DNA from 4 places in the Bradyrhizobium sp. CCGE-LA001 genome. Region 3 is predicted to be linked to each of the others. Evidence: riboswitches for the same ligand, from Rfam matches in the RefSeq annotation. Region 3 holds a riboswitch; each other region holds the start of a gene.
The links. Region 3 has a riboswitch for cobalamin ahead of metE (5-methyltetrahydropteroyltriglutamate--homocysteine S-methyltransferase). Riboswitches for the same ligand answer to the same signal wherever they lie in the genome.

Region 1 (5,632 bases), 3.0 Mb from region 3:
GGCGCTGCCATCGCATTGCCGCTGGTGCGCCTCGCCTGCAGCCTCCACAACGGCATGGCGACATTCGCGCAGGCCAACGTGCCGGATAGGCCTAGCTGACACGCTGATTGACGGAAACGACGCGCCAGCCGCTCGCGAGCCGATCGATCCGGCTGAGCGACAGCGGATCGATCACGAAGCGGAGCGCTGCCGCGGGCGTGAGATCGAGCGCGATGCACAGCGCCGCGCGGATCGTGCCGGAATGCACGACGAGCGTCGCCGAGCCCGGGCCGATCCGCGAGAGTCCAAGCCGGACACGCGCGACCTGATCCTCAAAACTCTCGCCGCCCGGCGGCCGCCCGCGCGCCGGATCGCGCCAGAACCGCGCATAGGCCTCCTCGCCCTCTGCGCTGATGTCGTCATGCCGACGGCCGGTCCATTCGCCAAAATCCTGCTCGCTGAATTCAGTCATCAACTCGGGCACGAGCCCCAGCGCCTGCGCGGTCTCGACCGTGCGCCGCGACGGGCTGGCATAGCTCGCGGCGTCTTTCGGCAGGCGCTGCCGTAGGGCCTGCAACTGCGCGAGATCGCCGAGATCAGCCGGCGCGTCGGCCGCATGGATCGTCCCCTTGATGCCGTCGACCGGCGCATGCCGTATCAGCCAGAGGAAGGTCTCACCTTCCATGTGCTCGTCTCCAAGGAAGTTGGTCAGTGTGGCCACAGCGCCTCAACTCGCACATTGACTCTGTCTCCACGGCAATCCTAGATGCTCGCGACGGTTTTCCCGAGAGGGAATGAAAAGGGAATGCGGTGCGGGGCAGATTGTCCCCAATGCCGCGGCTGCCCCCGCAACTGTAAGCGGTGAATCCTTCGTCGGAAAGCCACTGGGTCCTCGGTCCCGGGAAGGCGACGAAGCGGTCACGACCCGCGAGCCAGGAGACCTGCCGTCAGCCGTGGTCACACGCGAAGATGTCGGTCGGGGAGTACAGACATTCGGCTTCATCGGACGGCTGACAAGCCCAGGATGAGACCTCGTTCGCGGTGACGTGCCACTGACGTCATACCGAGGCCCAACGTGTCTTCCATCCCTAGTGCACGACTCCGCAAGTTCCTGTTCGCCTCTGCATCCCTTACGTGGCTCGCCCTTGTCGATATGCCGACCGCCCTGGCGCAACAGGCGCGCGAGCTGCTGCCGCCGGTCGAAGTGTCGCCCGCTCAATCCCGCAAACAGGCAAGGCCAGTCGGTCGGGAGGCGCAGAGCGCAAGCCGTGCGCCTGCGCGCCGGCCGGCAACCGCAGCACCAAAGCCCGTCGTCCCGACTGCCGCGGCGCCAACGCCGCTCAACTGCAATGCGGTGGCTGAAAGCGCCTCGCGGCTCGGCCTTACGGTGCGGCAGACCCCCGCGACCGTCGAGGTGATCTCGGCCGAAACCATGCGCGAGCAGGGCTATCGCACCGTGTCCGAGGTGGTGCAAGGCGCGGTCGGCGTTACCTCCGGCGACAACCCGGCCGAACCTTCGGCCTTCTCCATGCGCGGCTTCACCAACAGCCAGATCAACACGCTCTACAACGGCATCAAGATCGGCCCGCAGAACATGACCTCGCGGATCGTCGACACCGCCAATCTGGAGGCGGTGGAATTCCTGAAAGGCCCGGCCTCGCTGATGTCGGGCGAGGGCGCGGCCGGCGGCGCCATCAACTTCGTCACCAAGCAGCCGTACACCGGACCTGTCAGGAACGAAGCCAATTTTTCATGGGACACGCTGAACTCGTTCCGCGCGCATTACGGCTCGGGCGGCAGCACCAATGTTCAAGGCCTTGACTACCGCTTCGACATCAGCCGCTCCACCCTCAACGGGTTTGCCGACGACACCAACGTCAAGACTTTCGGCACGTCCGGCCAGCTCAACTATAGCGTCTCCGACAGCCTCAAGATATGGGGCGCGATCGAGTACCGGGAGGATCGCTCGAAAGCCTATTGGGGTGCACCGCTGGTGCCGGTCGCCTATAGCGGCTCGCATGCCACGAGCGGCATCGTCTCCGGCAATTACGTCTCGAACTACAACGGAACCAATCTCGGGCCCGTCACCATCGACGACCGCACCTTCAACACCAACTACAACGTTCTCGACAACCGCAACGTCGCGCAGGAGGTCTGGCTGCGCGGCGGCTTCGAGCTGAAGCTGGCGCCTGACCTGACGCTGAAGAACCAGGCCTATGGCTATGGCGCGGAACGGACCTGGTTCAACAACGAGATCCAGGCCTTCAACTCCACCACCAACCTGGTCGATCGCGAGCGCTTCTATGTCGCACACAGCCAGCGTCTGGTCGGCAACATCACCGACCTGATCTGGGATGCGAATATTGCAGGCTTCGACAATCGGCTGGTGACGACGCTCTCGTCGAGCTATCTCGATTTCGTCAGGCCGGGCGCCGCAAACTTTCCCAGCGATTCCGTTTCGCTGGTCGATCCCAACCGTGGCTTTTACGGCCTGCTCACGACACAGCAGCAGACGGCGCGCATCGACAATCAGGCGCTGTCGTTCGAGGACCGGCTGAAGCTGACGCGCAGCTTCGCGCTGATCGGCGGCTTGCGCGTCGAGCATATCGGGCTCAATCGCAATTCGACCGACGTCAACGGCCTGGTGAAGGCGGGCTTTCCCTTCACGAAAGACTGGGCACCGGTAACGGGACGCATCGGCTACACCTGGGAGGCCATTCCCGGCCTGACCTTCTACAGCCAATACGCCACCGGCGCCGACGTCGCAGCCAACAACATCTTCCTGCTCACGCCCACTCAGCCGCTCGATCTGACCACCGCGCGCACCTACGAGACCGGCGTCAAGCACCTGTTCTGGGACAACAGGGCAGAGTGGTCGTTCTCCGCCTACGACATTCTGCGCAAGAACGTCTATGCCGCGGCCGGCGGCATGCAGCTCAACATCGCGGGCCGGCAGGAATCCAAGGGCGTCGAACTCGCCGCTTCGGTGCGGCCGATCGAGCCGTTGCGGCTGTGGGGCAACATCGCCTATGTCGATGCGCGCTATGCCGACTACAATTTTGTCGGCGGCTCGTTCTCCGGCAACACGCCGCCGAACGTGCCGCGCATCGTCGCGAACGCCGGCGCATCGTACCGATTTTTCACGCCCTGGCCGCTGGAGCTCGGCATCATCGGCCGCCACGTCGGCGACCGTTACAACACGGACGCCAACGTCGTGACGATGAAGGCCTACTCGGTCGCCGAAGTCTATGCCTTCGTCGACATCCCCAGAACCGTGTTCAATGCCGTCGACCAGGCCCGCCTGACGTTCCGCGTGCGCAACATCACCGACAAGCGCTACGCGATCTGGGGCGATCCATTCTATCCCGATCAGATCCTGCTCGGCGCGCCGCGGACCTATGAGATCTCGGCGGCATTCAAATGGTGAGGCCGTGAGCGCATGATGGGCGTGATCGTCCTGTTGCACCGCTGGCTCGGGATCGCGTTCTGCCTGCTGTTCGCGATGTGGTTCGCGACCGGAATCGTGATGCACTTCGTTCCGTTTCCGTCCCTGACGGAAGCCGAGCGATTTGCCGGGCTCGCGCCCCTCGATGGCAGCGAAACCAGGGTATCTGTCGCAGACGCCGTGGCGGCGAGCGGCATCGCGGATGCCACGCGTGTTCGGCTGATCCAGCGGAGCGATGGTGCGGTCTATATCGTGTCGGGACCATCCCGTTCGCGCGCGGTCCATGCTTCCGACGGCCGGGATGCATCGGTGACATCCGGCGATGTCGTACTCACCATTGCGCAAGTTCATGCCCGACAGCGCGGGCGCGACGCCGCACGCGCCGCGATCGTCGCGCGATCGGACTACGATCATTGGAGCGTGCCGAACGGTTTCGATCGCCACAGGCCCCTGTTTCGCGGCGCTCTCGGCGATGCCGCGGGAACGGAATTCTACGTCTCGTCGCTGACCGGCGAGGTCGTCCTCGATACGACGCGCAGCGAGCGCGGCTGGAATCTCGTCGGCAGCGTGCTGCACTGGATCTATCCGACGGTTCTGCGCAGCAATTGGTCTCTTTGGGACCGTGTGGTCTGGACCTTGTCGCTGCTGGCCCTGATCGCGGCCGTGCTGGGGACGGTGCTCGGGATCGCGCGGGTCAGGTTTCGCAACGGGCAGATCTCCACGCCTTACCGCGGCTGGCATGCGCTGCATCACCTGATCGGCCTCGCAGCGACGATCTTCGTCCTATCCTGGATCTTCAGCGGCTGGCTGTCGATGGATCACGGCCGGCTGTTCTCACGCGGGCAATTGACTCCGACTGAGGCCGGTGTGTTCGACGCCGCGCCATCGTGGAGCGATGCCGCATCGCTCGAGCGGCAAGCAATATCGCCGTCGGCGCGCGAGATCGAATGGTTCGCCTTCGGCGGCCATGTCTATCGGCGCGATCGGGTCGCGCTCGGCCGCCAGACGTTGATCGGGGCAGGGGATGCGCCGCGTGATGGACCGGCGGGATTCCTCGGCATGTACGAGGTTCAGGCACTTGCGGGGCGCCTTGCAGCCGGATGCGGCACGCCGTTCGCCCTCCTTGATGATGACGACTATCCGGCGCGATCCACAATGCCGGGTGCACCGGTCTACCGCATGCATTGCGATGGCGGCCTCTGGTTCGACATCGATGGCGCCGACGGGCGCGTGCTGCAAAGGCTGGATGCGTCGCGACGGGCTTATCGCTGGGCCTACAGCGCGCTGCATACGTTCGACGTTCCGGCCCTTTTGGCACGCCCATTTCTGCGCGACGTCCTGATCGTCGGCCTCTGCACGGTCGGGCTGGTGTTCTCCATCACCGGCATCGTCATCGGCTGGCGCCGCTTGCGCAATCGGACAATCCCCAAGAGGAAAAAGCCCTGACCCGGCGCGCGGGACGATGCGCCGTTTGCTCACGGCAGCGTCAGCCAGGACGCGCGAGTCCCACCCCAAATCGCGCTGGCGAAGGCGGAATTAGTGGCATACCATTTGCAAGCCAATGGGCTCTGGTTTCACCCGCCCTTGGCCAATGATGGCCGACATCACGGCAATAATGGGAGGACTTCATGGATCGCAGGACCGTATTGAAGGGACTGGCTGGCGCGGGCGGTCTGGCATTGACGGGCGGCCTCGCGGCGCCTGCGCTCTCGCAAGGTGCCTCCGCGCGCACGCTGCGATTCGTGCCTCAGGCCAACCTTGCCAATTTCGATCCGATCTGGGGCACCCAATATGTGGTGCGCAATGCCGCCGCGATGGTGTGGGACACGCTCTACGGCATCGATGCGCAACTCCAGCCGCAGCGGCAGATGGTCGAGTCCGAGGAGACCTCAGACGACGGCAAGACCTGGACGTTCAAGCTGCGCCCCGGCCTCAAGTTCCACGACGGCGAGCCGGTGCTGGCCAAGGACGTCGTCGCCAGCCTGTCGCGTTGGGCCGCGCGCGATCCGATGGGCCTGATGATCATCCCGATCCAGCAGGAATTGACCGCCGTCGATGACCGCACCTTCAAATGGGTGCTGAAGCAGCCGTTCCCGAAAATGCTCTACGCGCTGGCCAAGAACAACGCGCCGTGCTCCTTCATCATGCCCGAGCGCATTGCCAAGACCGATGCCTTCAAGCAGATCACCGAATATGTCGGCTCGGGTC
Region 2 (5,632 bases), 1.2 Mb from region 3:
AGCTTGGCGGCTATCTCGCGTTGGTCGTCGATATAATCTGCGACGACCTTCCGGGCCTCGTCCATTCGGGCCTTGTTTTCCGCTTCGCGTTCGTGGTCGGGCTTCTTTGCCATACGATTGGGGTCAAGAGTTCAAGGTGAGCTTCTTTGAGGCTCATCGCACCTCTTAGTGCACTTTGCATGTCGTTCAATCTGATTGGCCAATCGAAGCCAACTGTGCGCCAACTCTCAGCGTCCTGCTTTCCGTTTGCTCCTGCGTCGCCCGCGACAGGCGATAGCATTCCATCGAGTGATCTCTGCAGTTGTTTGAGGTCTGCACATGAGTCTCCCTTCGCTTGAGGGCAAGAGGGCCACGCTGTGCCAATCCATGCATTTAACAAAGTTAACGATGGGGTGCCGGTTCACTGCTCAAGGCGGGGCATGCAACCGACAAGGATTCGAGGCTGACGACGCGCTGCAGCTCGATCGCACGCTCGGCCTCGTAGGCCTTAGCCAGGCGAGAACAGTGGAACTCCAAGAACTCACTCGTTGCGGGGGGGGGGGGGCGGCTTCTGGTTCCGCTGGTCGTCCCAAACCAATTCGCCGCAAGAGCACTTGAGTACTCGGACGCTGCCAGTTTTGGGGCTCCACAATCGCTGCAGAAGATGGGTCGGCTTCTCGCACTTGGGGCAGCAGATCGGAGCTTCGAACGAATCTTGTGACATAGGACGGCTCTGCATTCGAACCATGATCTTACACCAGCCAGGCCGCTCCGAAATTAAACTAGGAGAACTGCGCAGTTCGCAGTCCTCCACCCCTTCAAGATCGCGCGTGCGCCTGTGCGCGCTGGCAGCGTGCCTGCGCGGCACGCGCGACCTCATGACGAGGCAGCAGGCCGCACGCATCGAGGTGCCGGTGCTGATCGCGGTCGGCACCGCCGACGACGTCGTGGGCTCAGGGAGCGCGCTCGGCGCGATCATCCCGGGCGCGCAAGTCCTCGACTTCCCGAACCGCGATCACATGCGCGCGGTCGGCTACAAGGTCTACAAGACCGGCGTGCTGGAGTTTTTGTCACGGCGGGGGTGAGGGAGTGGTGGTGAGGCAGTGTGGTTGTTGCCCCGATTGTTTCGAGGTGTCTCATCACGAGGGTTCTCCCTGGGGCGGAAATCAGGCGTCATTTCGAAGGAGATAGGGACGTCGGCAACAAGCTACGACCGGACTCGCCAGCAACCAGGCAGAAGAACTAACGGCGTTGGGTGCGGTGACTGGATCACGCGCCGACTTCCGCGTCAGCAGCACGGCTAGTTGACAGTTCTTTGCAAAAAAAACTAGTGTGATTGCGACGGTTCTCCTTCGGGAGATCAATAGGGAATACGGTGCGGGGGTCTCCCCCAACGCCGTGGCTGCCCCCGCAACTGTAAGCGGCGAGCCTTCGCCAAACGCCACTGGGCCCTGCGGGCTTGGGAAGGCGGCGACAGGCAACGACCCGCGAGCCAGGAGACCTGCCGTCAGTCGTGGTCACACGCGAGCACATTGGGCGGGGTGTCCTGGTGGGTGTGGAGCTGCCTTCCTCTCGAGGCAGAGGCCAAACTGCGTTCGCGGTGACGTGCCACGTTATCGCGAGTCCTGTTTATGACCTCCCATACGTTTTTCGCGCCACGGCATCGCCGTGTGTCGTTCCTTTCGGTTGCATTCTCCTGCCTCGTTCTGTCGACCGATGGCTGGGCACAGTCCGAAAGGCCGGGCCAAACACTTGACCCTGTGGTGGTACAGTCGCCGGCAAGGCTTCCGAACGCTCGCAGCACCCGCCGCAGCAGCGATGCAACGCGCGCCGCGCGCTCACGCCAACAACCAAGCGCATCGGCCGACGCGCGCGCTCCGGCGGTCAACCCGGCAGGCCCCTTGTTCGCCGCACCGACGCTCAACCTGACCGGCGCAAGCACGGCCGGCAGCCGCCTCGGCTTGACGCGGCTGCAGACGCCGGCCAGCGTGGAGGTGATCTCCGCTGAAACCATCGCCGAACGCGGCCAGCAGAACATCCTGGACGCGGTGACGCAAAACGCGACCGGCTTCACGGCGAGTCCGGCACCGGGCAACGGCGGCGTCTCCTTCAACACCCGCGGCTTCACGGGCCTTGGCTCCGTGATGACGCTGTACGACGGCACCCAGCTCTATATCGGCGCCGGGACGGTGACTTTTCCGTTCGACACGTGGTCGACAGAGCGCATCGAGGTACTGCGCGGCCCTGCCTCGGTGATGTACGGCGCGGGCGCGGTCGGCGGCGCCATCAACATCGTTTCGAAACTACCTTCGTGGGTCCCTCGCAACCAGGCAGAAGTTTCGCTGGACAGCAACATGACCCGGCGGATCGCGGTGGACAGCGGTGGTCCGGTCAGCAAGGACGTCGCCTATCGCATCACCGCTTCCGGCAACATGTCGGACGGATGGGTCGATCGTGACAACACTTCGAATGTCGCGCTTCATGCCGTGGTGCAGATCAGGCAGAACGAGGACGTCACCTGGACGCTGTCGACGGACTACGGCGACCGCCACCCGTCGCGCTACTTCGGCACGCCGCTGATCAACGGCATGCTCAATGAATCCCTCCGCTTCAAGAACTACAACGTCAGCGACAGCCACATCCGCTACCAGGATAGCTGGAACCAGGCCAAGACCGAATGGCAGGTCGCCGATGGCATCTCGCTTCAGAATACACTGTACTATCTGAACTCCAAGCGGCACTGGAAGGACGTCGAAAGCTACGCCTATAATCCTGCCACCGGCCTCATCAACCGAACCAGCTATATCGAGATCTTTCACGATCAGCAGCAGGTCGGCAATCGCATGGACGCGAAATTCCGCGGCCATGTGCTGGGCATGGCCAACGAATTCTTGGCGGGCTTTGACGTCAACAGCATCAATTTCACCCATACCAACAACTCGCCCTATGGCGGCTCGTCATCCGTCGACCCGTACAGCTTCGTTCCCGGGGTGTTCAACAGTCCGAACCCCACGGTTCCCGGCTACGGCAGCGTGACCAACCAATACGCGCTGTTCGCCGAGAACCGGCTGTCGGTCACCGAGCAACTGTCTTTGATTGCCGGTATCCGCCAGGATGAGCCGACGATCACGCGCACCGACTATGTCACGCCCGCCAACAGCTTCGAGAAGTCGTTCTCCTCCACGACCTGGCGCGCCGGCGCGGTCTATACACCCGTCAAGGACCTCGCTTTCTATGGCCAATATGCCACGGCCGTCGATCCCGTCGGAGGACTGATCTCACTGTCATCGGCCAACAAGAGCTTCGAGCTAGCCACCGGCAGACAGATCGAAATCGGCGTCAAGCAATCGTTCTGGGGCGGACGCGGTGAATGGACTCTGGCCGGCTACGAGATCGTGAAGAACAACCTGCTGGCCCGCGATCCCAACATTCCGTCGCTGACCGTCCAGGTCGGCCAGCAATCATCGCGCGGTGTCGAAGCATCGGTCGGATTCCTGCTCGACTACGGCTGGCGTATCGATGCCAACACCGCCTTCCTGCGCGCGAAGTACGACGACTTCGTGCAGTCGGTCGGCGGCGTAGCCGTGAACTATGCTGGCAACGTGCCGGTCAACGTACCACAGATGGTCTCCAACATCTGGGCGACCTGGGCCTTCGCGCCGAACTGGTCGGCCCATGCGGGCGTGCAGGTCGTCGGCAAGACCTATGCGGACAATGCCAACACGATGACCCGTCCGGCCTATAACATCGTCAATGCCGGCGTGCAGTGGAAGCCCGATTTCAACACCACCGTGTCGTTCCGCGTCTACAATCTTTTCGATGAGATCTACACCACGTCGGGCGGCACGACACAGTGGCTGCTCGGCATGCCGCGCACGGCGCAAGTCGCAGTGAACGTCAAGTTCTGAACGTGGCACGCCCCTTGAGACGCGCACTCCGGCGGTGGCTGTATATCGGCCACCGCTGGGTCGGCATCGTCACATGCCTGTTTTTTGCCATGTGGTTCGTGTCCGGCGTGGTGATGATGTATGTCGCGTTTCCAGCTCTTTCCGACAAGGAAAGGCTGGCAGCGCTTCCCGACATTCAATGGGAGAAGGTGACGCTTTCGCCCGACGAAGCGATGAAGATCGCAGGCGCGACGCGCTACCCGCGCGATCTCCGGCTTTCCATGCTGGCGGACGAGCCGGTCTATCGGATCACCGGCTGGGACGGTCAACGGCAGGCGATCTCCGCAGCCGACGGCCGCGTCATCACAGAGGTTTCCGAACGGCAGGCACTCTCGGTCGCGCGACATCATCCCGCGAGCAGTTCGCCGCGACTCGAAGATATCATCGATCGCGACCAATGGAGCGTCACTGCCCGTTACGATCCGATGCGACCACTCTACCTCATTGCGCTCGGCGACGATGCCGGCACCAAGGTCTATGTCTCCTCACGGTCCGGCGAGATCGTGCTCGACACCAACCAGACCGAGCGCGTCTGGAATTGGCTCGGCTCGATTCCGCATTGGATCTATCCGACCGTGTTGCGCAAGGACGGGCCGCTGTGGCGTCTCGTCGTGCTTTGGATCTCCGGCATCTGTCTCATCGTTGGCGTCACCGGCATCTGGATCGGCATCCTGCGCGTGCGGCTGAAGCGGCGCTATGCGAGTGGCAGGATCACGCCCTATCGCGGTTGGATGGCCTGGCACCACGTCACGGGCCTGATTGCCGGCGCCTTCGTGCTGACCTGGACGTTCTCTGGCTGGCTTTCACTCAATCCCGGCGAATATTTCGCAAGCCGCAACACGGCGCGGGAGGTGCTGCAACGCTATGCTGGCCATGATGCGCCGACCATCGCGACGAGGCTGCCAACGCCGCAATATGCGAGGGTCGAGGCACGCTTTGTGTGGCTCGACGGCAAACCGATGATGATCGCCGCATCGCGTGACGGCATGCAAAGACCGCTGGATGCGGGAACCGGCCGGACTACGACCCTTCCGCAGGATCGTCTTTGGACCGCCGCAGCGAAGTTGCTGCCGCAAGCTCACCTCGCCGAGCGGCTGCTGCTCGAGGAATACGACTCCTATTGGTATGCGCATCATCACGACCGCGAGTTGCCTGTCTTGCGCGCGGTGTTCGATGACGACGCGAGAACATGGTTTCACATCAGCCCGATCACGGGCGACGTCCTTGGCCGCGTGGACAGCAGCCGTCGCACATATCGCTGGCTGTTCAACGCGCTGCACAGTTTTGATTTTTGGTTGCTTCTGACGTATCGACCGGCCTGGGACATCGTGGTGTGGTTGCTGTCGATCCTCGGGACCATCGTCTCGGTGAGCGGGGTCGTTGTCGGCTGGCGGTATCTGCGCAATTGAGAGGAATCGGCATCGGAAATGTTGGCTTCGAGTACGAGAAGCTTGCAGCGCGCCTGCAGTCTGCGAAAGCCCTTTGCCGGACTCAGATCTGCCGGCGTGAGAGGCGATAGTTGTGGTGTGTTGCCGAGTCGCAACATACGGAGGGGGTTGTTACCGCAGGCCCGTCGCTCACTTAACAGCTGTCAATGGGCGCAGCTTACGGTCCAATAGCAGGCATGGCGACAGAGCCCGCCACCACCAGGCGCACCGCTCGGTTCACTCCAGCGGCTTCGATCGCGGCTGAACGATTGCTCCGTC
Region 3 (5,632 bases):
TGCTTTGTGAAGGCGAATCCGGACAGCCGCTCCCCGAAATACTGCACCATGTCATTGCGTTCGAACTCGCCATGCACGAGCACGTCAAGTCCAATTTCTTCCTGCCATCTGACTGCACGCGCTGTTTCCGCCTTGAGGAGCTGGTCGTATTGCGCGTCACTCAACTTTCCCTGTGCATGAGACGCACGGGCACTGCGAATGTATGCGGTCTGCGGGAACGATCCAATCGTCGTCGTTGGGAATACTGGCAATGCGAGCCGCGCCCGCTGAAGCTCGGTCCGGGTTGCGTACGAACTGCGACGACAATGCATTGTTTGATCAATCGCAGCCAAGCGCCCGGTGACGTTGGGGTTGTTAATCTTGGACGACCTCTGGCGAGCCCCGGCCGCCCGCCTCGAAGCCGCAAGGAGGCGCGATGCACGAGCTTGATTGCCGGCGAGCGCGCTTCCCAACGTCGTAAGCTCCTTGATCTTCTGTACCGAGAAAGCGAGCCAGTTCTTTACATCATGATCGAGATGGTTTTCGAGGTCCAGGTCAACCGGGATGTGAAGCAGCGAACACGACGGGGCTATCTCGACGCGGTCACGACCCAGCTTCGCAATAGCGGGCGCCAGCCTGTCGAACAACTCTTGCAGATTGCAGCGCCAGACATTGCGCCCATCAATAACTCCCAGTGAGAGAACGAGATCACTCCGGGCAACTTCGGTGATTGCGTTCAACTGATCTGAGGCCCGCACCAGGTCAACGTGAAGCCCGGCAATGGGCAGGGCCAAGGCTGTATCGAGATTGTCTGCGAGGCTCCCGAAGTAAGTTGCCAGCATGATTTTCAAGCCGGGCACCGCCTTTGCGAAATGGGCATAGACCCGCCGCAACGCCCCGCGGGATGATTCGTCGAGGTCAAGGACCAGGCAGGGCTCGTCTAGCTGAACCCATTCAGCACCTTGCGCGGCCAGTTCGCGAAGGACATCGACATAGACCGGTAGAAGTTGATCCAGCAGCAACAGTGGATTGAATGCGGGATCTGCGCTCTTGCCTAGCTTCAAAAAGGTGACCGGGCCTATCAGCACGCAGCGCGTCTGGTATCCAAGGCTTTTTGCCTCCTCATATTCCTCAATCGGCTTACGAGAGGAAAGCTCGAAGGTCTGGTCCTTGCGAAATTCCGGCACCATGTAATGATAGTTAGTGTCGAACCACTTTGTCATTTCCTGTGCTGCCGGGCCGTGTCGATCATCTGCATGCGCGAGGCCCGCATCTTGACCGTCTCCTGCCCCGCGCGCCATGGTGAAGTAGGTCTTGAGTGACACCGGACCTGCGTCCCAACCGTAAACGTCGGGAATGGCGCCGACCATCACACTGGTATCGAGCACATGGTCATAGAGCGAGAAGTCATTCGAAGGAATGATGGTGGCGCCCAGCGATCTCTGCCGCGCCCAGTTGGCGAGGCGAAGTCCAGCCGCAGCCTCCAAGAGCTGCGCTTCGCTTGACTTTCCCGCCCAGTAGCTCTCGAGCGCGAATTTGAGTTCGCGGCGCGGCCCAATGCGTGGCATACCCAGCGTCGCAACGGGAAGTGAAATGTTTGACACCGCTTCAACCCCATAGTTGGCGGCAAGGCGATGGTGGATGCGCAGGTAAAGGCCGCCGCAGCGACAACTTCGCGACACACCACCGGGACACCCCGCCCGTGGACGAAAATGTTGTCGGGGCAGGTCTCCTGGCTCGCGGGTCATGGCTGCTGTCCGGCCTTCCCGAAGCCAACCGGCTTCAGTGACAACATTGGACAGGGGCTCGCCGCTTACAGTTGCGGGGGCAGCGCCGGCATCACACCGGCTTCCCTCTTAGCTCCGGATCGAGCGGGATCCAGAGAACCTCGAACGAAACTCCACTACCTGCAAACCAATCGTTCCGTCAACCGTTGAATTTCCGCCGCCGCCTCGTTGCCGATTGATTGTGGCAAACGCGACCTTGGGGGCGTGCTGCCTCGGTCGCCTGCCGCACCATTTGCCGGCGACCGCCGCCGGCGATCGCTAGATCATGGTTCATGGTCCGAGACAGCGAGCGCGCGAGGCGCCCGGTTGTCAGCTTCGGAGGCTTGATCATTCCGCAGGTTGCGAGGCGGTTTGTCCGAGAGAGCCGTGTAGGACTTTTCGAATGAACAAATTCAGGCGCAAGAACCGTCGATCAGGTGATCACCGCACCGCAGGCAGCTTCCTGGAACTTTAGCCACCTCGATCACGAAGGCATCAGGCGCCGTTCCACTCTTCTATGACCTTAGAAGACGATCCACATCATTCGCAATCTACCCTCGCCAGCAGACCGGTATCTGATCCAAGCAGGCATACCTATCGCCGCAAACTTCTAGCAGCCAATATTCGAGACGTTGAGCTGCAGCTTTCGGCTGTCATGTATCCGCGAACCGTTCCGACGATCCTTGAATGAGGATCAACCGAGTCGGGTCCGTCAAATCGAACTCCATAACGCGTGGTGCGAAGAGGCGAGCATACCTGGTGAAAGCACTCGTTGGTGGAAACCGAATGACGGTGTCGCATCGGGCCAGGAGATACATTTCAATTAAAGCAGAAAAACCGCCTTCGGTGCCAAGTTCTGCACTGTGTAGCGGTCCAGCATGAGGTGCCTGAAAATGCTTTGGGATTGTGAAGAGATCGGGGAATATTCCAGACAGCCTTTCGAGAATCAACGCGCTGTCGGTGCACAAGAACACCTTCACCGGCCTTGCATGCGGTAACGCTTTCGCTTTTTGGATGGCCGTACATACCTGCCGAAAGGCAAGCTCCGGATCCGCCCAATACGGCTTATGCCCCATGATATCTTCGCCGTTGCCGTGACGAACATGAACTCCAATTATGCTCTGCCCCTCAAAAAGCTCCCGGTAAATGGCATCAATTCGAGCCTGAATCCCAGCTTGGGGCTTAACTGTCCGAAATATCTGCCGTTCGGCATCCTCATCGCAGCGCCACATTAAGCAGGCGTCACACACCACAGTGTTGGCGTCAACATCTTCCGGACTTAGGAAGAGTTGACCTAGTTCGTCACGCTCCTGGAAGATCTGTTCATCTGGCCTATAAACGCAATCTATCGGCGTTTTATTCCACCAGCGTGGGAAGAACGGCCCTGGAAATGACACCTGATTGATCTGGTCATCGCAAATGACCGGTACACCGTCGATGTCTTGAACTGGTTCGAAGAACACTGGAAAGGCATTGGTGAATGGCTGATCGAGATAACACGAGCCACGCCAATCGATTGCCAATGTGCGCCCGGTCCGCTTTGCGTAACGCCAAGCCGATGCCAACGACCATAGGCAATCACCAAACCCGGTCCGTCGTCGAGAGACCACGAACCGATTATTCATCGAGTCACTGACCAGCATTCGCGTTGCCTAATCGTATATTGGTTGGACGGGAGAACGTACTACAAGACTCCAATGTATGGGTCCGACGGCAACCTGAGGGGCCAGATCTCGGACGCTTGCGGTGTAGAGCTACACAGCAACGATCGCATGGCCTGGTACCTAGCCGTTGGAGGAGGAAGTTGCCAAGCACCGGCTGGTATCCTGCTCATTGAGCCGTTTCATCCTTTGCTACGCCGGCAGGCGGCGTCTAGATAGGGCCCATATTGATGAGCGCCGGCTTTGCTTCCGCGTGCCCTGTACCAAAGCCATCGGCGTTGCGAGAAGCGCGAGGCGGGTGCAGTCGAACGCAACGCTGCTCCCACAATCCCAACAGTTCCTTCACAAGAGCTTCCTGTTTCGATCGGTCTAAAGTAATTGTGCCAAGAAGAGATCCAAGGACCGCCTCCCCCTCGATCTGCATCAGAAGATCGAACAAACCGTGTGAGATACGCACATTGTCGCGGCTCGAGTGTCCCCTTCGGATCTCGCACGCAGTCTCCTGTTGATCTTCTGCAGTAAAGGCGCGCACTCGATGAAGGGACGCATAAGCGGGCAACGAAACGGCGAGCGCAGCCCAGTCGTCCAGCCCTGTAGTTCGCTTTTTGACGAAGAACGGCCCAACCACAAGCCCGTCCAAGTCGGTTGTCAAGAATGTAGTGATCGCGTCAGAAACGGACTCTACGATCGGCTCGGCATTGTTGTTAAACGACGTATTGAGCAGAACGGGAATGCCCGTCCGCTCTTTGAACGCATTGATAACCTCCCAGTAGACCGGGTTTGTTTTGCGGGATACGGTCTGCAGCCGAGCCGTACCATCGACATGCGTGATGGCACCGAGCACGCTACGTTTGGGATCGCGCACGCGCACCACGAAGTTCATAAATGGGAATTCGCGCTTGCCCTCCGGGAGCTCGAAGAATTCGTTAGCATCCTCCTCCAGCACTGATGGCGCGAACGGACGATAGCCCTCCCGCTTTTTGACCATTGCGTTGATCCGGTCTTTGTTTGACGCCGGCCGAGGGTCGGCAAGAATGCTGCGATTGCCCAGCGCACGTGGCCCGAACTCAGAACGACCCTGGACCCAAGCGATCACGGCCCCATCAGCCATCCAACCAGCGGCACTCGCCGCTATGTCATCACGACGCTCAACGTCGAGGTGGGCCGCCCATGCATTCAGCTCGCGTTCTACTGATCGCTCGGTTCCGATGTCGGGGCCCCAATAGACATCCTGAAGACGCTCGACTGGAGCCGGCACGCCCAAACCCTTCGACACCATTAAAGCCGCCCCGAGTGCGCAACCAGCGTCATGCGCAGCGGGTTGGACGAATATGTCTTCGAACAGTCCGGAGTAGAGCAGCTTACCGTTCATGGTACAGTTGTGGGCCACCCCTCCAGCCAGGCACAAACGCTTCATGCCAGTCGAGTTCCGATATTGCCGAAGGACGTGAAACACGATCCGCTCTAGAGCCTCTTGCAGCGAAGCACTCACGTTTCGATGCTGCTGCGTGAATGGCATTCCCTTTCTTCGAACCTGGATGTTGCGGAGCAACGTTGGTCCGATTCGATCTAGGTGAACACGATAGCCACCATTGTCCAAGAGTTCGTAGAACTGTCCGAAGAGTTCGCGATAGGGCGCCGGATCTCCGTAGGGAGCAAGTCCCATGACCTTATATTCGTCGAACAAACCGTACCCGAGATATCGGATCGCCTCGAGATAGAATAGCCCTAGGGAGTTATTCTCAGGGAAACTTGCAACTTCGGTGATCTCGGTGCCCGACCCTACCGCCAATACTCCTGAAAGAAAATCACCGCCGCCATCGACCGCGAAAACCAGACTTTGCTCGAATCCCGACATCGCAAATGCGCTCGCAGCGTGCGCGTGATGGTGGTGCACGAACGAGAGCTGAGATTCTTCGACCTCAGCACCGAACTCCTGCGCCAGCAGCTTCCTCAGTAACAGCCTGGCATCTAATGGAATGGAGACATCTGGCTGAGACACAAGCAGCCGCTCTAGCATGGTATTACAATAGGCTTCGGTAGCGTAGAAGGCGATACGATCGATGTCGCGGAGCTGCACTCCGGCCGTTGCGAGACAGTATCGGATCGCACTGCTCGGGAATTTGTTGGAGTGCTTGATCCGATTGAGGCGTTCCTCTTCGACGGCTGCTATGACCCGCCCGTCCCGGACAAGCACCGCGGCGCCGTCGTGTAGAAACGTCTTAG
Region 4 (5,632 bases), 3.0 Mb from region 3:
ATGTAGCTGTCCATGATCCAGCCGTGTCGCTCGCGCGCTGCCTGCCGCAGCGCGACGATGCGCGGACCGGCCTCGGCCAGCGCGCCGGACAAGATGATCTGATCCTGCATGCCGAGATAGGCGCCCCACCAGATGTGAAGACCGGCCGGATCGAGCGACTGAAAGGCCGTGCCGCCATCGAGCATCACCACGACGGTGTCGACGCCCTGCGGCCAGCCGCCTTCGCGCAGGCGGCGGCCCGTCGTGACCAGGAACGGCTCGCCGATGTCGTTGAGCGGCAGCGCATGCGCCGCGCACAGCGCCTGAATCGAGGTGATCCCGGGCACGACCTCGATATCAGGCAACGGATGGAGCCGCCGTGCGATGCGCAGCGAGGAATCATAGAGCGAAGGATCGCCCCAGATCAGCAACGCGACCTTGCCATCGCCTTCGAGATGATCTGCAATCGTCTGCGACCAGGTCGCGGCGACCGCATCGTGCCAATCATCCACGCCTTTGCGATAATCCGCCTCGCCCGCGTCCCGCACCGGAAGATCGAACTCGGCGATGCGCGTCTTGTCGCTGGTGAGCACGTCCGCGCAGATCGTCCGCCGCAAATCCGCAAGGTCGGATTTCGCCGTCCCCTTGCGCGGGATCAGGACAAGATCGGCCGCGTTGATGGCGGCGATTGCGGCGCGCGTGAGCTGCCCGGGATCGCCGCAACCGATGCCTATCAAGGAGAGCGTGAGCATGACGAGCGCAAAGGGCGGCCGCACCGGCCGCCCCTCGCTGGATCTCTTACGCCGCGTTGTGCAGGCGCGGGGTGACCAAGCCGGGCGCGGTGACGCCGCGCACGGACTTCGCCAATGCTAGCACGGCAAGATCAGCCAGCGGCTCGATCACGATGACCAGCGCATAGGAGGCCGCGAAGGTCGCGATGTCGGCGAGGTTGCTCATCGCGAAGCCTGAGCCATAGAGCGCCCAGAACGCCACCCAGGCGACAACACCCGCTTGATAGGTGGTCGACAGCGCCAGTGCCTGACCGTACTTCAAATCGACATAGGCGGTGTTGCGCGGAATGATGCGCGTGGCAATCGCCTGGATCGCGAACAGCGGCACCAGCAGCGTGGTGACGTTCATGCCGTATTGCGGCAGGTCCACCGGCTCGAACAGCATGCCCTGAAGCAGCAAGCCAAAGGCGAGACCGAAGGCGGCGGGCGCAGCGCCGAACAGCAGGAACAAGGTCGAGCCCAGGATGAAGTGCACCTCTGACACCCCGACCGGGAAGTGCGGCAGGATCTCGAAGAAGACGAACACGAGGGCCGTCGTGGCCAGTGTCCGCGCGGCGAACGAGCCGATGCCCTGCTCGCGCACGGTTTCGACTGCGAGCTTCAAGGCAACGCCGCCTGCGGCGATGCCGGTTGCGTAACTCAATGCGAGCTTGGCGCCCGTCACCAATCCTGGTTCGATATGCATGGCTCAGATCCTTCCTGCCGTCACACCCGACGGCCTTGGCCTCAAAACATGCACGGCCGGTCTCCTGGCTCGCGGTTCACTGGGGTTCTCCGGCCTTCCCGTGCCTCGCGGCCCAGTGGCTGATCGGAGCCCCTCACCGCTTACAGTCGCGGGGGCGGCTGGGGTTTTGGGCGCCGCAACTGGGTCCGCCCATCCCCATTCCCGATTATGCTCCGGCGCTTTGCGCCGCGTCGAGCACCATGCCTCTCCTCTGTGCCCCTTTCGCAGAGCCTGCGTCAAGGCCTGAAGGGTTGCCATCATGACCGATCATCCCCCGCTAGCGCCCCGAACAGGATGACGGCAGCCGTGGAAGCGGCGCCGCCGCGCGCAAGCTGCTCGGCCAGCTCGGCAATGGTGGTGCGCACCAGCCGCTCGTCGGAACGGCCGAGGGATTCCGCGAACAGCGCCGGCGTATTCGCGGCGAGGCCGTGTTCGATCAATCTTGCGGCAAGCGCCGGAAAGGTGCGCCGGCCCATATAGACCACGGTGGTCGCCTCCGGATCGGCCAGCGCCGCCCAATTCAGGTTCGGCGGCAGCTCGCCGGTGACGTCGGCTCCAGTCAAGAACTGGAACCGACGCGAGGTGTGGCGCCGGGTCAGGGGAATGCCGGCTTGCGCGGCAGCGACGCAAGCGGATGTGACGCCGGGAATGATCTCGTAGCCGATGCCGGCCTCGCGCAGCGTCTCCAGCTCCTCCTCGAGCCGGCCGAAAATGCCGGCATCGCCGGACTTGAGGCGCACCACGCGCGCACCCGTTGCGGCATAGTCGACCAAAAGGCGGTTGACGTGGTGCTGCTTGGTCGAGGGCCGCCCTGCCCGCTTCCCCACCGCGACGAGATTGGCGCCGGGCCGGGCGAGATCGAGGATCGCGCCGGAGGCAAGATCGTCGTAGAGCACGACGTCGGCCTCGCGCAGCCGCGCGGCGCCCTTCATCGTGAGGAGCTCGGGATCGCCGGGGCCGGCGGAGACGAAAGAGACAAAACCGCTCACCGGTCCTCCGCGATCAGATGGAAGAACGTGCCGGTGGCGTGGCCTCGCCGCGAGCCGGTCTCGGCGATGACAGCGCCGGTCGCGTCGTGCACGACCGCCAATGGTGTGTCGGGCTGCGCGAGGATGGTCGAGTAGTGAAACTCATGTCCGCGCAGGCGTGCGCCGATCTGATGCCCCGGCATTGGCGCAGCCAGTTCGGCAAGACGATAGCCCAGATGCATGCGGCGCTTGGCAAAGCTGGTCTCCAGACCGAGCAGCCCCGCCATCTCGTGGCGGACACCGTCCGCGTCGGTCAAAGCGGCGCCCAGCACCATATAGCCCCCGCATTCGCCATGCACCGGCCGCGTCTCTGCAAAGGATCGCAGGCTGGTGCGAAATCGTGCATTGGCGGCGATCCTGCAGGCATGAAGTTCGGGATAGCCGCCGGGCAGCCAGCAGACGTCGGCGTCCGCATCGGGCGCTTCATCGGCCAGCGGCGAGAACGGCACGATCTCGGCGCCGGCCGCGCGCCAGGCTTCCAGCATGTGCGGATAGACGAAGGAGAATGCCGCATCGCGGGCGAGCGCAATGCGCTGCCCCGGCGGCGTGACGTTCAGTCCATTCGCGGCCGGCTGCGGTGACCAACCCGCAGCCGCGCGCAGCACCGCGTCGAGATCGACATGCTCGGCGACGAAGCGTGCGGCCTCGTCGATCAGCTTGCCGATCTCGGCCTGCTCCTCGGCCTGCACCAGGCCGAGATGCCGCTTCGGCAGGCTGATCTCGGCATGGCGCGGCAGCGCGCCGAACACCGCGATGCCGGAGTCGTTCAGCGCCCGCCGCACGAGATCCTCGTGACGCGGACTGGCGACGCGGTTGAGCACGACGCCGGCGAGGCGCACGCCCTTGCGGTAGTCGCGAAGGCCTGCGGCGATCGCCGCCGCGGTTTGCGCTTGTCCTGAGGGGTCGATCACCAGCACCACCGGCCAGCCCAGCATCTCCGCAATGTCAGCGGTGGCGCCGGTGCCGGAGACACCGCGCGCAGCGACACCGTCGAACAGGCCCATCGAGCCCTCGGCGAGCACGATATCGGCGTCCACACCGCGGCTGACGAGATGCGCGATAGTGCCCCGGTCCATCGCCCAGCTGTCGACATTGACGGAGGCGCGTCCCGTGGCGGCGGCATGAAAGGCGGGATCGATATAGTCGGGGCCGCTCTTGAAGCACTGCACGTTGAGGCCGCGATTGCGCCAGGCGCGCGCGAGCGCCAGCGTCAGCGTGGTCTTGCCGACGCCTGACGCCGGTGCGGAGATGACGAGGCCGGCCGCCATCACGTCGCCTCCGGAAAGCGTGGCTCGGCGCCGACCGGCCGATAGCGGCGATCGTAGTCGGCGGCATAGAGGCGGCTCTCGTCGAAATCCGCCGCGCCCAGCGTCTTGCCGACCAGGATCAGAGCGGTGCGCTCCATCTCGCCGCCCACCGCCGCATCGAGCGTGCCGAGCATCGCGCGGACGATGCGCTGATCCGGCCAGCTGGCGCGCCAGACGATCGCAACCGGGCAGTCCGCGCCGTAATGCGGCGTCAGTTCGGCGACGACCTTGTCGAGCAGATGGATGGAGAGATGGATCGCGAGCACGGCGCCGGTGGCGGCAAAGGCCGCGAGCTTCTCGCCCTCAGGCATTGCGCTGGCGCGGCCCGGCGTGCGCGTCAGCACCACGCTCTGGGCAAGGCCAGGCAGCGTCAGCTCGGTCTCCAGTGCCGCGGCAGCGGCGGAGAAGGACGGAACGCCCGGCGTGACCGTATAGGGAATGCCGAGCGCGCGCAGGCGACGGAGCTGTTCGCCCATCGCCGACCAGATCGAGAGATCACCGGAATGCAGGCGAGCCACATCCTTGCCCTCCGCATGCGCCGCGGCGATCTCCGCGATGATCTCGTCGAGCGACAGCGGCGCGGTGTTGACGATGCGCGCACCTTGCGGGCAATGCGCCAGCACGCCCTCCGGCACCAGCGAGCCAGCATAAAGGCAGACGGGACAAGCCGCGATGAGATCGCGGCCGCGCAAGGTCAGGAGATCGGCGGCGCCCGGTCCGGCGCCGATGAAATGCACGGTCATGCGCCGTCTCCTTCGGCGATCGCCGCGGTCGCGGTGCGATCCTGCGAGACCACTCGCGTCGCAATCAGGCGTGCGCGAGGGCCGGCAGCTGCCAGCGCTACGGCTTCGGCCACCGATCCGGTGCCGAACTTTTCCGCGATGCGTATTGACTGCGTCGGCGTGTTTGTGCCGGCCAGTGCTTCTGCGGGAATGGCCTTGATCGGAACGCCGCATTCATGCGCGAGCTGCTTCAACGCCTGCGCGTCGGCCTTGTCGCTGATGGTGGCCACTGCAGCGAGGCCGTCGGGACCGCCGGCCGCCAGCAACGCGTCGCGCAGCGCGGCCAGCGTCACATCCTGCCTGAATCCGAATCCGGCGACCTTCATCGGACCGCACTCCACTGCACGAGCGGCCGCACCGCCTCCCAGGAGCGGTAGCGACCGAGTGGGGCTGCATGCGCAATCTCGACCCGCATCAGCTCACCGCCGTGACGCTGGTGCAGCTCGCCGAGCAGCGCTTCCGTCTCCAACGTGACTGAATGTGCAACCAGCCGCGCACCCGGCGCGAGTTGCGACCAGACTGTATCGAACATCGCGCGATCGAGACCGCCACCGATGAAGACGGCATCTGGTGCGTCCAGACCGGCAATAGCTTCCGGCGCCCTTCCCGTGATGATGGTGATCCGATGCGTGAATCCGAACGCAGCTGCATTGCTGCGAATGTTCGCGGCGCGATCCTCGCGCACCTCGATCGCGGTCGCCGTCCCGCCGCACAGCGCCCACTCCACGGAGACCGAGCCTGAGCCCGCGCCGATATCCCACAGCCGCTCGCCGACACGCGGAGCCAGCGCCGAAAGTGCGAGTGCGCGCACCGGACGCTTGGTGATCTGGCCGTCATGGACGAAGAGTTCGTCGGAAAGACCCGAGCTGCGGGGGATGCCCTGTGTGCCCCTCGCCTCCACCGCGACTGCGACCAGGTCTCCGGCGATATCACCAGCAAAGTCCTTGGCCCGATACTCCCGGACATTTTCGCGCGGTCCACCGAGCGCGGCAAGAGTCCAGAACGCAGACGCGCCCCAGCC

Region 1: linked by a shared signal. The riboswitch ahead of BCCGELA001_RS38145 (TonB-dependent receptor) and the one ahead of metE (5-methyltetrahydropteroyltriglutamate--homocysteine S-methyltransferase) in region 3 are both predicted to bind cobalamin.
Region 2: linked by a shared signal. The riboswitch ahead of BCCGELA001_RS23700 (TonB-dependent receptor) and the one ahead of metE (5-methyltetrahydropteroyltriglutamate--homocysteine S-methyltransferase) in region 3 are both predicted to bind cobalamin.
Region 4: linked by a shared signal. The riboswitch ahead of BCCGELA001_RS14795 (energy-coupling factor ABC transporter permease) and the one ahead of metE (5-methyltetrahydropteroyltriglutamate--homocysteine S-methyltransferase) in region 3 are both predicted to bind cobalamin.

The regions. Positions count from the first base shown of each region.
Region 1 is NZ_CP013949.1:3,204,274-3,209,905, forward strand. It holds gene cobT (nicotinate-nucleotide--dimethylbenzimidazole phosphoribosyltransferase) at 1-99, shown strand, start outside; gene BCCGELA001_RS14810 (histidine phosphatase family protein) at 92-664, opposite strand; cobalamin riboswitch at 739-942, shown strand; gene BCCGELA001_RS38145 (TonB-dependent receptor) at 1,133-3,406, shown strand; gene BCCGELA001_RS14820 (PepSY domain-containing protein) at 3,419-4,870, shown strand; gene BCCGELA001_RS14825 (ABC transporter substrate-binding protein) at 5,053-5,632, shown strand, end outside.
Region 2 is NZ_CP013949.1:5,066,327-5,071,958, reverse strand. It holds gene BCCGELA001_RS39320 (hypothetical protein) at 1-113, opposite strand, end outside; partial or broken gene BCCGELA001_RS23705 (alpha/beta fold hydrolase) at 822-1,064, shown strand; cobalamin riboswitch at 1,305-1,502, shown strand; gene BCCGELA001_RS23700 (TonB-dependent receptor) at 1,881-3,887, shown strand; gene BCCGELA001_RS23695 (PepSY domain-containing protein) at 3,902-5,335, shown strand; gene BCCGELA001_RS23690 (DUF3526 domain-containing protein) at 5,631-5,632, opposite strand, start outside.
Region 3 is NZ_CP013949.1:6,243,601-6,249,232, forward strand. It holds gene metE (5-methyltetrahydropteroyltriglutamate--homocysteine S-methyltransferase) at 1-1,583, opposite strand, end outside; cobalamin riboswitch at 1,685-1,885, opposite strand; gene BCCGELA001_RS29025 (nodulation protein NodZ) at 2,399-3,388, opposite strand; gene BCCGELA001_RS29030 (carbamoyltransferase family protein) at 3,618-5,632, opposite strand, start outside.
Region 4 is NZ_CP013949.1:3,197,659-3,203,290, reverse strand. It holds gene cobF (precorrin-6A synthase (deacetylating)) at 1-731, opposite strand, end outside; gene BCCGELA001_RS14795 (energy-coupling factor ABC transporter permease) at 778-1,455, opposite strand; cobalamin riboswitch at 1,493-1,712, opposite strand; gene cobA (uroporphyrinogen-III C-methyltransferase) at 1,752-2,483, opposite strand; gene BCCGELA001_RS14785 (cobyrinate a,c-diamide synthase) at 2,480-3,790, opposite strand; gene cobM (precorrin-4 C(11)-methyltransferase) at 3,790-4,572, opposite strand; gene BCCGELA001_RS14775 (cobalamin biosynthesis protein) at 4,569-4,937, opposite strand; gene BCCGELA001_RS14770 (bifunctional cobalt-precorrin-7 (C(5))-methyltransferase/cobalt-precorrin-6B (C(15))-methyltransferase) at 4,934-5,632, opposite strand, start outside.